DNA from 3 places in the Bacterioplanoides pacificum genome. Region 2 is predicted to be linked to each of the others. Evidence: predicted binding sites of a transcription regulator. Region 2 holds the regulator's gene; each other region holds the start of a gene.
What was found. The regulator sigma-54, encoded in region 2, starts transcription at its own class of promoters, with help from an activator protein. The targets are predictions, from matches to a motif close to TGGCACNNNNNTTGCTNT.
Positions count from the first base shown of each region.

Region 1: a site for sigma-54 is predicted at 1,856-1,873, ahead of glnA (glutamate--ammonia ligase). Genes of this name have one in related genera too.
Region 3: a site for sigma-54 is predicted at 1,864-1,881, ahead of ACFOMG_RS17165 (TorF family putative porin). Genes of this name have one in related genera too.

Region 1 is NZ_JBHRYB010000003.1:187,572-190,856, forward strand. It holds gene typA (translational GTPase TypA) at 1-1,534, opposite strand, end outside; gene glnA (glutamate--ammonia ligase) at 1,953-3,285, shown strand, end outside.
Region 2 is NZ_JBHRYB010000016.1:64,393-67,677, forward strand. It holds gene rapZ (RNase adapter RapZ) at 1-59, opposite strand, end outside; gene ptsN (PTS IIA-like nitrogen regulatory protein PtsN) at 142-594, opposite strand; gene hpf (ribosome hibernation-promoting factor, HPF/YfiA family) at 618-920, opposite strand; gene ACFOMG_RS16230 (RNA polymerase factor sigma-54) at 966-2,555, opposite strand; gene lptB (LPS export ABC transporter ATP-binding protein) at 2,700-3,285, opposite strand, start outside.
Region 3 is NZ_JBHRYB010000025.1:53,627-56,911, reverse strand. It holds gene urtD (urea ABC transporter ATP-binding protein UrtD) at 1-566, shown strand, start outside; gene urtE (urea ABC transporter ATP-binding subunit UrtE) at 620-1,318, shown strand; gene ACFOMG_RS17170 (accessory factor UbiK family protein) at 1,417-1,647, opposite strand; gene ACFOMG_RS17165 (TorF family putative porin) at 1,961-2,680, shown strand; gene glnK (P-II family nitrogen regulator) at 2,759-3,097, shown strand; gene ACFOMG_RS17155 (ammonium transporter) at 3,180-3,285, shown strand, end outside.

The DNA of each region.
Region 1 (3,285 bases), on a different contig from region 2:
CAACGAATAACCGACCACGATCCTGCAGCGTGAACAACGCATAACCCAGCACTTTACCGGCGACCATAGACACCAGTACACCATTATGACGGGTGGAGCCCAGGCCGGTTTGTACCGGACCATAATGATCAAAGACGTTGGTCAGAATACCGGAGCCGGAAGTCATGGTCATAAACTGGTTACGGAAACCAATCAGGCCACGAGCCGGCATAATGAATTCAAGGCGGGTACGGCCTTTGCCATCCGGAACCATGTTGGTCATTTCGGCACGACGGTTACCCATCTCTTCCATCACTGAACCCTGGTGTTCGTCTTCGATATCGATCACCACCTGCTCGTACGGCTCCTGCAACTCACCGTCGACTTCTTTCTGGACCACTTCCGGCTTACCAATCGCCATCTCGAAACCTTCACGACGCATGGTTTCAATCAGTACCGACAAGTGCAGTTCACCACGACCGGAAACTTTAAATTTCTCCGGACTGTCACCCTGTTCAACCCGCAACGCCACGTTGTGGATCAGCTCCTGATCCAGACGGTCTTTGATATTACGCGAGGTGACGTATTTACCTTCTTTACCGGCGAACGGTGAGTCGTTCACCTGGAAGGTCATGGAAACCGTTGGCTCATCAACGCTCAGCGGTGGCAATGCTTCCACATTGTTTGGCTCACACAGAGTGTCAGAGATGTTCAGACCGTCGATACCGGAAATACAAACGATGTCACCGGCGGCCGCTTCGGCCACGTCAACACGGTTCAGGCCGTGGAAACCTTTCACCTGCTGAATACGGCCTTTACGGGTATTGCCTTCAGCGGTGATCAGCTGGATATCCGTACCTGGCTTCAGTTTACCGCGGGTAATACGGCCAACACCGATAACACCAACAAAACTGTCGTAATCGAGCGCCGACACCTGCATCTGGAAGGGGCCATCCACTTCGACTTTAGGCGCTTCAACATGATCCACAATCATCTGGAACAGCGGCGACATATCTTCAGCCATATTGTCCGGATCATCACCGGCAATACCATTCAGCGCAGAGGCGTAAATCACCGGGAAGTCGAGCTGCTCATCTGTCGCACCCAGGCGGTCAAACAGATCGAAGATTTCGTCCATGACCCAGTCAGGGCGTGCGCCCGGACGGTCGATTTTGTTGATTACAACGATTGGGCGCAGGCCACGCTCGAACGCTTTCTGAGTGACAAAGCGGGTCTGAGGCATAGGGCCGTCTACCGCATCGACCAGCAGACATACAGAATCCACCATCGACATCACCCGCTCAACCTCACCACCGAAGTCGGCGTGTCCAGGGGTGTCTACGATGTTGATACGATAGTCGTTCCACTTAATGGCGGTGTTCTTCGCCAGAATGGTAATACCACGTTCTTTTTCCTGGTCGTTCGAGTCCATAACTCGTTCGCCACCCTGGTTACGATCCAGCGTACCGGATTGCTCCAGCAGCTTGTCTACCAGTGTGGTTTTACCATGGTCAACGTGGGCAATGATGGCGATATTTCTGAGATTTTCGATCACAGCACGGGCCTTTCTTAAATAGAATGAGGGCGGTGCTGCGCTATCGTCAGGCATCAACACCATAAAAAATGAGGCGCGATTATACCCGAGTTCCCCGGCCTACTACACTGTCTTTTTCCCGGAATATCCTGGCTTTTATCCATATACGAAAACAGAGCGTGAACCTATAATGTGCAGGCGATTACGGGAAATTACTGCCCTCATCTGCAGTTTGCACCATATTGGTTCACACCAACGGCGCAATGTTTAAATTTGGTGCAGTTTATTTGCGCAACATTCAATAAAGCCCTGATTCTGTGCGATTTCAGCGCTTTTATTGAGTGGCACACTAATTGCTCCTGTAGATTTATCGAAATTAAGCATAACTGCCGGGGCAGCAGCCTCGTATCAAATTGAACCAGCATCTGGAGAAATGAAGATGTCAGAGAACACTCTGAACTTGATCAAAGAAAACGATGTACGCTGGGTTGACCTGCGTTTCACCGATACCAAAGGTAAAGAGCAGCACGTTTCTATCCCTGCTCGTTACGTCGACGAAGAATTCTTCGAAACCGGTCAGATGTTTGATGGTTCCTCCATCGCTGGCTGGAAAGGCATTAACGAATCCGACATGATCCTGATGCCAGACGACAGCACTCCTTACCTGGATCCTTTCACTGAAGATGCCACTCTGATCCTGCGTTGTGACATCATCGAACCAGCGACCATGCAAGGTTACGAGCGTGACCCACGTTCTGTTGCCAAGCGCGCTGAAGAATTCCTGAAGTCCACCGGCCTGGGCGACACCGCTTTCTTCGGTCCTGAGCCAGAATTCTTCCTGTTTGACGACGTTCGCTGGGGCGCGGACATGTCGGGTTGTTTCTACAAAATCAACTCTGACGAAGGTGCCTGGAACAACGAAGCCGTGATGGATGGCGGTAACCTGGGTCACCGTCCTCGCGTTAAAGGCGGTTACTTCCCGGTTCCACCAGTAGACAGCCACCACGACATCCGTGCGGCTATGTGTAACACCATGGAAGCGATTGGTCTGGACGTAGAAGTTCACCACCACGAAGTGGCCAACGCCGGTCAGAACGAAATCGGTGTTAAGTTCAACACCCTGGTTAAAAAAGCGGACGAAGTACAGATGATGAAATACATCGTCCACAACGTCGCAGCCGCTTACGGCAAAACCGCAACCTTTATGCCTAAGCCAGTGGTTGGCGATAACGGTTCCGGCATGCACGTTCACCAGTCTTTCTGGAAAGACGGCGAGAACCAATTCGCTGGTGACGGCTATGCAGGCCTGAGCGAAATGGCACTGTACTACATTGGCGGTATCATCAAACACGCGAAAGCGCTGAATGCTTTCACTAACCCGTCAACCAACTCGTACAAGCGTCTGATCCCGGGCTTCGAAGCACCGGTAATGCTGGCATACTCTGCCCGTAACCGTTCGGCTTCTATCCGTATCCCATACGTTGCTTCGCCTAAAGGTAAGCGTGTTGAAGCACGTTTCCCTGATCCGATGGCAAACCCATACCTGGCATTCGCTGCCATGCTGATGGCAGGTATCGACGGTATTAAAAACAAAATCCACCCTGGTGATGCAGCGGATAAAGACCTGTACGACCTGCCAGCAGAAGAAGCAGCAGCGATTCCTCAGGTTGCCGGCAGCCTGCGTGAAGCGCTGGAATCCCTGCAAGCAGACAGCGACTTCCTGGTTGAAGGTGGCGTGTTCACCAAAGACATGATCGACGCTTACGTTGAAC
Region 2 (3,285 bases):
ACATGCAGAGCACTGGATTTACCCGATCCTGAGCGTCCGCTGATAACCACAAGGCGCATAAGCTTGTCCTTAACTTTTCGTCAGGTGTGTTAGGGAGTGTGTCAGTTATAGCAGATGTTTATGGCGTGCCGATGACTTTTGTCAGCTGGCCAGCAATGCCCGCTTAAATAACTGACTGGCGTCCGGAGCGTTGCGTAATGCCTGGCGGAAATCGGGTTCATTGAAATTTCTGGCCAGCATCGACAATACCTGAAGATGTTCTTCCGTTGCTTCTTCCGGTACCAGCAACGCAAACACCAGGTCGACCGGCTGGCGGTCGATGGCGTCAAAATCAATCGGTTGTTCCAGCCGTAATAACACGCCAAAGGCCTGTTCGCAGTTGGGCAGACGGCAGTGCGGAATGGCAATACCTTCACCGATACCTGTACTGCCGAGCCGCTCGCGGCCCAGCAGGCGCTCAAAAATATCGTCAGCGGCGCTGTCTTTCAGCTGCGCTGAAATAATCTGCCCGAGATATTCCAACAGTTTTTTCTTGCTGGAAATCGGTACATCAATTTCAGTGCGCTCGGCGCTCAGAATATCGGCGATGGTCATGGATCAACCTTCTTGGGTAATAATCAGTGGCCGTGTTGGCGGGCAACCATTTTTTCTTTGTGCTTCAGCACCTGGCGGTCCAGCTTGTCGATCATGGCATCAATGGCCGCGTACATGTCGTCGCTGTCAGCGCTGGCGTTCAGGTCGGCACCGCTGACATGAATGGTGGCTTCGGCGTGGTGACGTTCGTCTTTTTCCACGGTCAGAGTGACCTGAGCAGTGGTCACGTTATCAAAGTGACGGGTGATTTTGCCCATTTTTTCTTCCACGTGGGCTTGCATTGCTTCAGTGATTTCCACGTGGTGGCCACTAACATTAATTTGCATATCAGACTCCTTCTTTAATTTTGTCTGAGGTGTATCAACGGCTGATCAGATCAGCTGCTTGCGTTCGTTGGATGGTGGAATATGCATGGCTTCACGATATTTTGCCACCGTACGACGTGCGACTTTGATCCCCTTGTCACCCAGCATGGCGGCAATTTTATTGTCGCTTAACGGCTTGCGCTGGTTTTCTTCGGCGATCAGTTTTTTGATCATGGCACGGATCGCGGTGGACGAACATTCGCCACCGGTATCTGTGCTGACGTGGCTGGAGAAGAAATATTTCAGCTCAAAAATGCCACGTGGAGTGTGCATGTATTTTTGTGTGGTCACCCGGGAAATGGTGGACTCGTGCATGCCTACCGCCTCGGCGATGTCATGCAATACCAGCGGCTTCATTTTTTCTTCGCCTTCTTCGAAAAACTCGATCTGGTATTCGACAATTTTGGTCGCCACTTTCAGCAGGGTATCGTTACGGCTTTGCAGGCTTTTGATAAACCAGCGTGCTTCCTGCAGGTGATCTTTAATAAAGGTGTTGTCGGGGCTGTTATCCGAACGTTTTACCAGTGCCGCATAACTTTCGTTTACCCGCAAGCGGGGGGCAATGTCGGGGTTGAGTTCGACCCGCCATTCATCGCGGATATTGCGTACAATCACATCCGGCACAACGTACTCTGCCTGGTCGGGAGAGATGCCGGCACCGGGTTTCGGATTGAGTTCTTTAATCAGTCGCATCACCGACTTCAGGCTGTCTTCCTTCAGCTTGGTTTTGCGCATCAGGGTCGGATAATCTTTGCTGCCGAGCATATCGATATAGTCGCTGATCACCAGCTGGGCTTCTGTCAGCCACGGGGTTTCAGCGGGCAGCTGGGCCAGTTGCAATAACAGGCATTCTCGCAGGTCGCGGCAGAACACTCCGGCCGGATCAAACTGTTGCAGGCGTCGTAAGACGACTTTGACTTCGTCTTCTTCGACATCCAGTTCCGGATCGATGCTTTCCAGTACGTCTTCGATGCTGGTGTGCAGATAACCGTCGCTGTCGACGCCGTCGATAAACATCAGCGCGATTTCACGGTCGGTGTCCGACATCGGTGTCAGGTTGAGTTGCCACAATAAATGATCCTGCAGATCATCGGTGGTGGCATGGCGGGAATCGTAATCGAAGTCGTCGTCAGCCGGACCAGCGCTGGATGCCACGCCGGCGGTAGGCTGATAGGTGTCGTCCCAGTTGCTGTCGACCGGCAGGTCATCGGGCAGTTGCTGGTTGGATAAGTGATCCCCCAGCTCCTGGCTGTCGCTGCCCTGAACATCGTAATCGCTGTCGTTAGCCGTGCTGCTGTTATCGGCACTGGCGCTGTAGTCGTTCAGGCTATCGCTGTTGTGCTGGTCGTTGCTGTCGTTGTCAGAGGCGCGACTGTCCTGGTCGTTGCTGTAGTCGTTGCCTTCGCCCTGATCATTGCCGTCGCTGTAGTCGTCGCTGTCGTGCTCTTCATTTTCGAGCATTGGGTTGGAGTCGAGCGCTTCCTGAATTTCCTGTTGCAGATCCAGTGTCGACAGCTGTAACAAACGAATAGCTTGTTGCAGCTGTGGTGTCATGGTCAGCTGCTGACCCATCTTTAACTGGAGTGATGCTTTCATAAAGTGTCGATAGTCACGCGAATGTCAGGCCTCGTATGTGGCCAACCAATACTTTGCATTATAGGCAAAGCCCGTGCACTTGGAATCCCTGTTTTAACCGAGATGTCATAAATATTGCTTGTGAGCAACAAACCGGGCTGTTACTCACAACCGGAAATCATCACCCAGGTACACTTTGCGCACCTGTTCGTTGGCCAGGACTTCTTCGGCGTTGCCTTCAGCAATAATATGACCACCGCCGACGATATAGGCTTTTTCGCAGATCGCCAGGGTTTCCCGCACGTTGTGGTCGGTAATTAATACACCAATACCGCGATCCCGCAGCTGGCGAATGATGTCCATGATGTCAGACACAGAAATCGGGTCAACACCGGCGAAAGGTTCGTCGAGTAAAATAAAAGACGGTTCAGCAGCCAGCGCCCGGGCAATTTCGACCCGCCGGCGTTCTCCACCGGATAACGCCATGCCGAGGCTGTTGCGGATATGCTGAATATGAAATTCATCCAGCAGACCTTCCAGCCGCTCCTGGCGCTGCTGGCGGTTCAGATCCTGACGGGTTTCAAGAATGGCCATAATATTGTCGGCGACGCTCAGCTTGCGAAAAATAGACGCTTCCTGAGGCAGGTAACCAATGCCTTTCTGTGCGCGGCCATGCATCGGCAGGTGGCTGATGTCTTCATCGTCAATATGAACATGACCTTTGTCGGCCTGCACCAGATTGACGATCATA
Region 3 (3,285 bases), on a different contig from region 2:
GCGGAACCTTGTTATTTAAAGATGAATTTGATTTAAGCCAATACGATGAAGCTGCTGTGGCTAATATCGGCATTGGCCGAAAATTCCAGAAGCCCAGTGTGATTGAAAGCCTGACGATATTTGAAAATCTGGAAATGTCGCTGAAAGGTGGTCGTTCGGTCTGGCAGGCATTGCGCCACAAACTATCGGCGAGTCAACAGGACAAGCTGGATGAAATCCTGACTATGATTGATTTGCAGGATCATCAAAATAATCTGGCAGGCAATCTTTCTCATGGTCAGAAGCAGTGGCTGGAAATTGGCATGTTGTTGGGGCAGGAACCTGAATTATTGTTAATTGATGAACCCGCCGCCGGTATGACGGATGAAGAAACCATGAAGACCGCAGAGCTATTTAAACAGTTGGCGAAAAGCCATTCGTTAATGGTAGTGGAGCATGATATGGACTTTATTGAGGCGCTCGATTGTCGCGTCACGGTATTGTGCGAGGGCAGTGTACTGGCAGAAGGGTCGCTGGCGACCGTGAAAGCGAATGAAGACGTGATCGAAAAATACTTAGGCCGGTAGCAATAAAGCGATTTGCATTGCTGATACAGCGTTAAAAATTGAGAAATAAAGCTATGTTACGAGTAAATAAACTAAACGTCGCCTACGGTGCCAGTCAGGCGTTATACGATGTTTGCATGCAGGCCGAAATTGGTAAGGTAACCTGTGTGTTAGGCCGTAATGGCGTGGGTAAAACCACATTGATGAAAGCGTTGTCGGGGCAGCTGGCCGAGCTGAATGGTCAGGTTCGCTGGCTGGATTCGACACTGAGTGGATTGTCGCCGGCTGACCGGGCGCGCCAGGGCATTGCTTATGTGCCTCAGGGACGTGATATTTTTCCTCAGCTGACGGTGGAGGAGAATCTGCAGACAGCGTTTTCGGCGCTGCCGCGTAATTTGCGTTTTATCGATCCGGAGATTTACGCGTTATTCCCGGTATTACAGCAGATGTTAAAACGCCGTGGTGGTGATTTATCCGGAGGGCAGCAGCAACAGCTGGCGATTGCCCGGGCATTGTTGTTACGTCCGAAATTACTGATTCTGGATGAACCTACCGAAGGCATTCAGCCATCCATTATTAAAGACATTCAGCGGGTGATTGAGCTGTTGCGCGATCGTGGCGAAATGGCCATTGTGCTGGTAGAACAGTATCTGGATTTTGCGGCCGAGCTGGCGGATGACTTTATCATTCTGGAGCGCGGGCGGGTGGTGGCCAGTGGCGCCGGCCATGAGCTGAAAACCTCAGAGCAGGCGCGTGAGCTGTTAGCTATTTAAATAAGCTGAATGATTCGTTCGGTGGTAGGAGGGAGCTTGTCCCCGACTCCGGTTTTACCGTTCAGGTTTGCTATTAATGTCGCGGACAAGGTCCGCTGCTACTCTTGCTCTAACTTTTCTAAGCGTTGCTCCAGCTCAGCCAGCTGAGCCTGGGTGCGACGTAACACTTCCAGCTGGACTTCAAACTCTTCCCGGGTAACCAGATTGGCGCTGGTCAGCAATGCCTGTAGCTGGCCCTGCAGTGCCAGACGGATGTCGGATGATAAGGCCGCAAACGGACTTTGTTGCAACAGGCTTTCAACCCGGCTTTTGATGTGTTCTGCGTTCATAACGGTTCACTTAGCGATGTCTGTATGCCGGTCATGATACCACGCCCTGTCTTTGTACGTGATTGAATGCCGTGCTTTAAAGTGGTGCATTCTGTTGCCACTCAGTGCAATAAATCGGTGCCCTTCCATGCTGATTGCACCAGCGTGAAATCAATTTTATGTCTCCTGTCGTTTGTTTTCCTGCTAAGTGGCTGAAATCACGGGGTTTTAAAAAGTTGGCACACCGGCTGCTAAGACTTAATCACAGAATTAAAACGGTGCGTCAGGCACTGAGAGAAAGAAAGTTCCTATTTAACTGTGAAGGAAATGAACCATGAAAAAACTGTCTCAAGCGATTGCTCTGGCTGGTGTGATGACTGCGGTGGCTGTACCTGCGGTACAGGCAGAAGTTGAAGTATCGGCATCGGCGGCGGTAGCCAATATGTATCTGTGGCGTGGCCAGGATCTGGGTCAGGGCGTACCGGCTGTATCCGGTGATCTGAAGGTTTCTGCCGGCGGTGCGTACGGTGGAGTCTGGACTTCAAGTGGTGATACCACTGCGGGACAGGAGTATGACCTGTTCGTTGGTTATGGCGGTGAGTCTGGTGACTTCAGCTACGACGTCAGTGCCTGGACGTATGTTTATTCCGGCGATGATGAGGAAAATGGCCGTGGCAATACCTTTGGCCTGACAGACCTGATCGTATCTGCTGGCTATGGCCCTGTGTCGGCTTCCTATTATTACGTATTGGCCGGTGATGAAGACTATAGCTATGTGACCTTAACCGGAGAATACGACAAATTCTCTGCCACTCTGGGTATGGCCAGCGGTATCGAGAACATTGGTGAAACAACCAAAACCGTTTATGACGATAGCGATTACACCCATCTGGATGTGTCTTACGCCTATAACGACAACATCTCTTTCACGCTGAGTAAAGTGATTGCACAGAGCCTGAAGGCTGAGGATGCAGCAACCAGTGAAGAAGACGAAAGTTATGTTGATGAAGATCTGAAAGTGGTTGTTTCTTACAGCCTGCCTATCGAGCTGTAAAAAGCATACAATAGCCCGTGCCCCCGCACGGGCTGTTAACAAACTGAATATTTTCAAGCCTTAAATAAGGAGTTTTCTATGAAACTCATTACTGCTGTTGTAAAGCCGTTCAAGCTCGACGATGTGCGCGAAGCACTGTCTGAGATCGGTGTTCAGGGCATCACCGTAACTGAAGTCAAAGGTTTTGGCCGTCAGAAAGGTCATACCGAACTGTACCGTGGTGCTGAATACGTGGTGGATTTCCTGCCCAAAGTAAAAATTGAAGTCGCGGTCGATGAAGACCTGGCTGAAAAAGTCATTGAAGCCATCACAAAAGCAGCAAACACCGGCAAGATCGGTGACGGCAAAATTTTTGTGACTTCTCTGGAACAAGTGATTCGTATCCGTACCGGTGAAACCGGCGCAGACGCTATCTGATTTTTGGTCTTGGCATCGGTCAATAAAACCGGTGACGGTAAAGACATCGAATAACATTAAAGCCTAATGCGGGGGGCTTGTTATGGAAAATAACGTATTTGAACTTCAATACGCCATGGACACCTTTTATTTTCTGGTGTGTGGCGCTTTAGTTATGTGGATGGCGGCTGGTTTCGCCATGTTGGAAG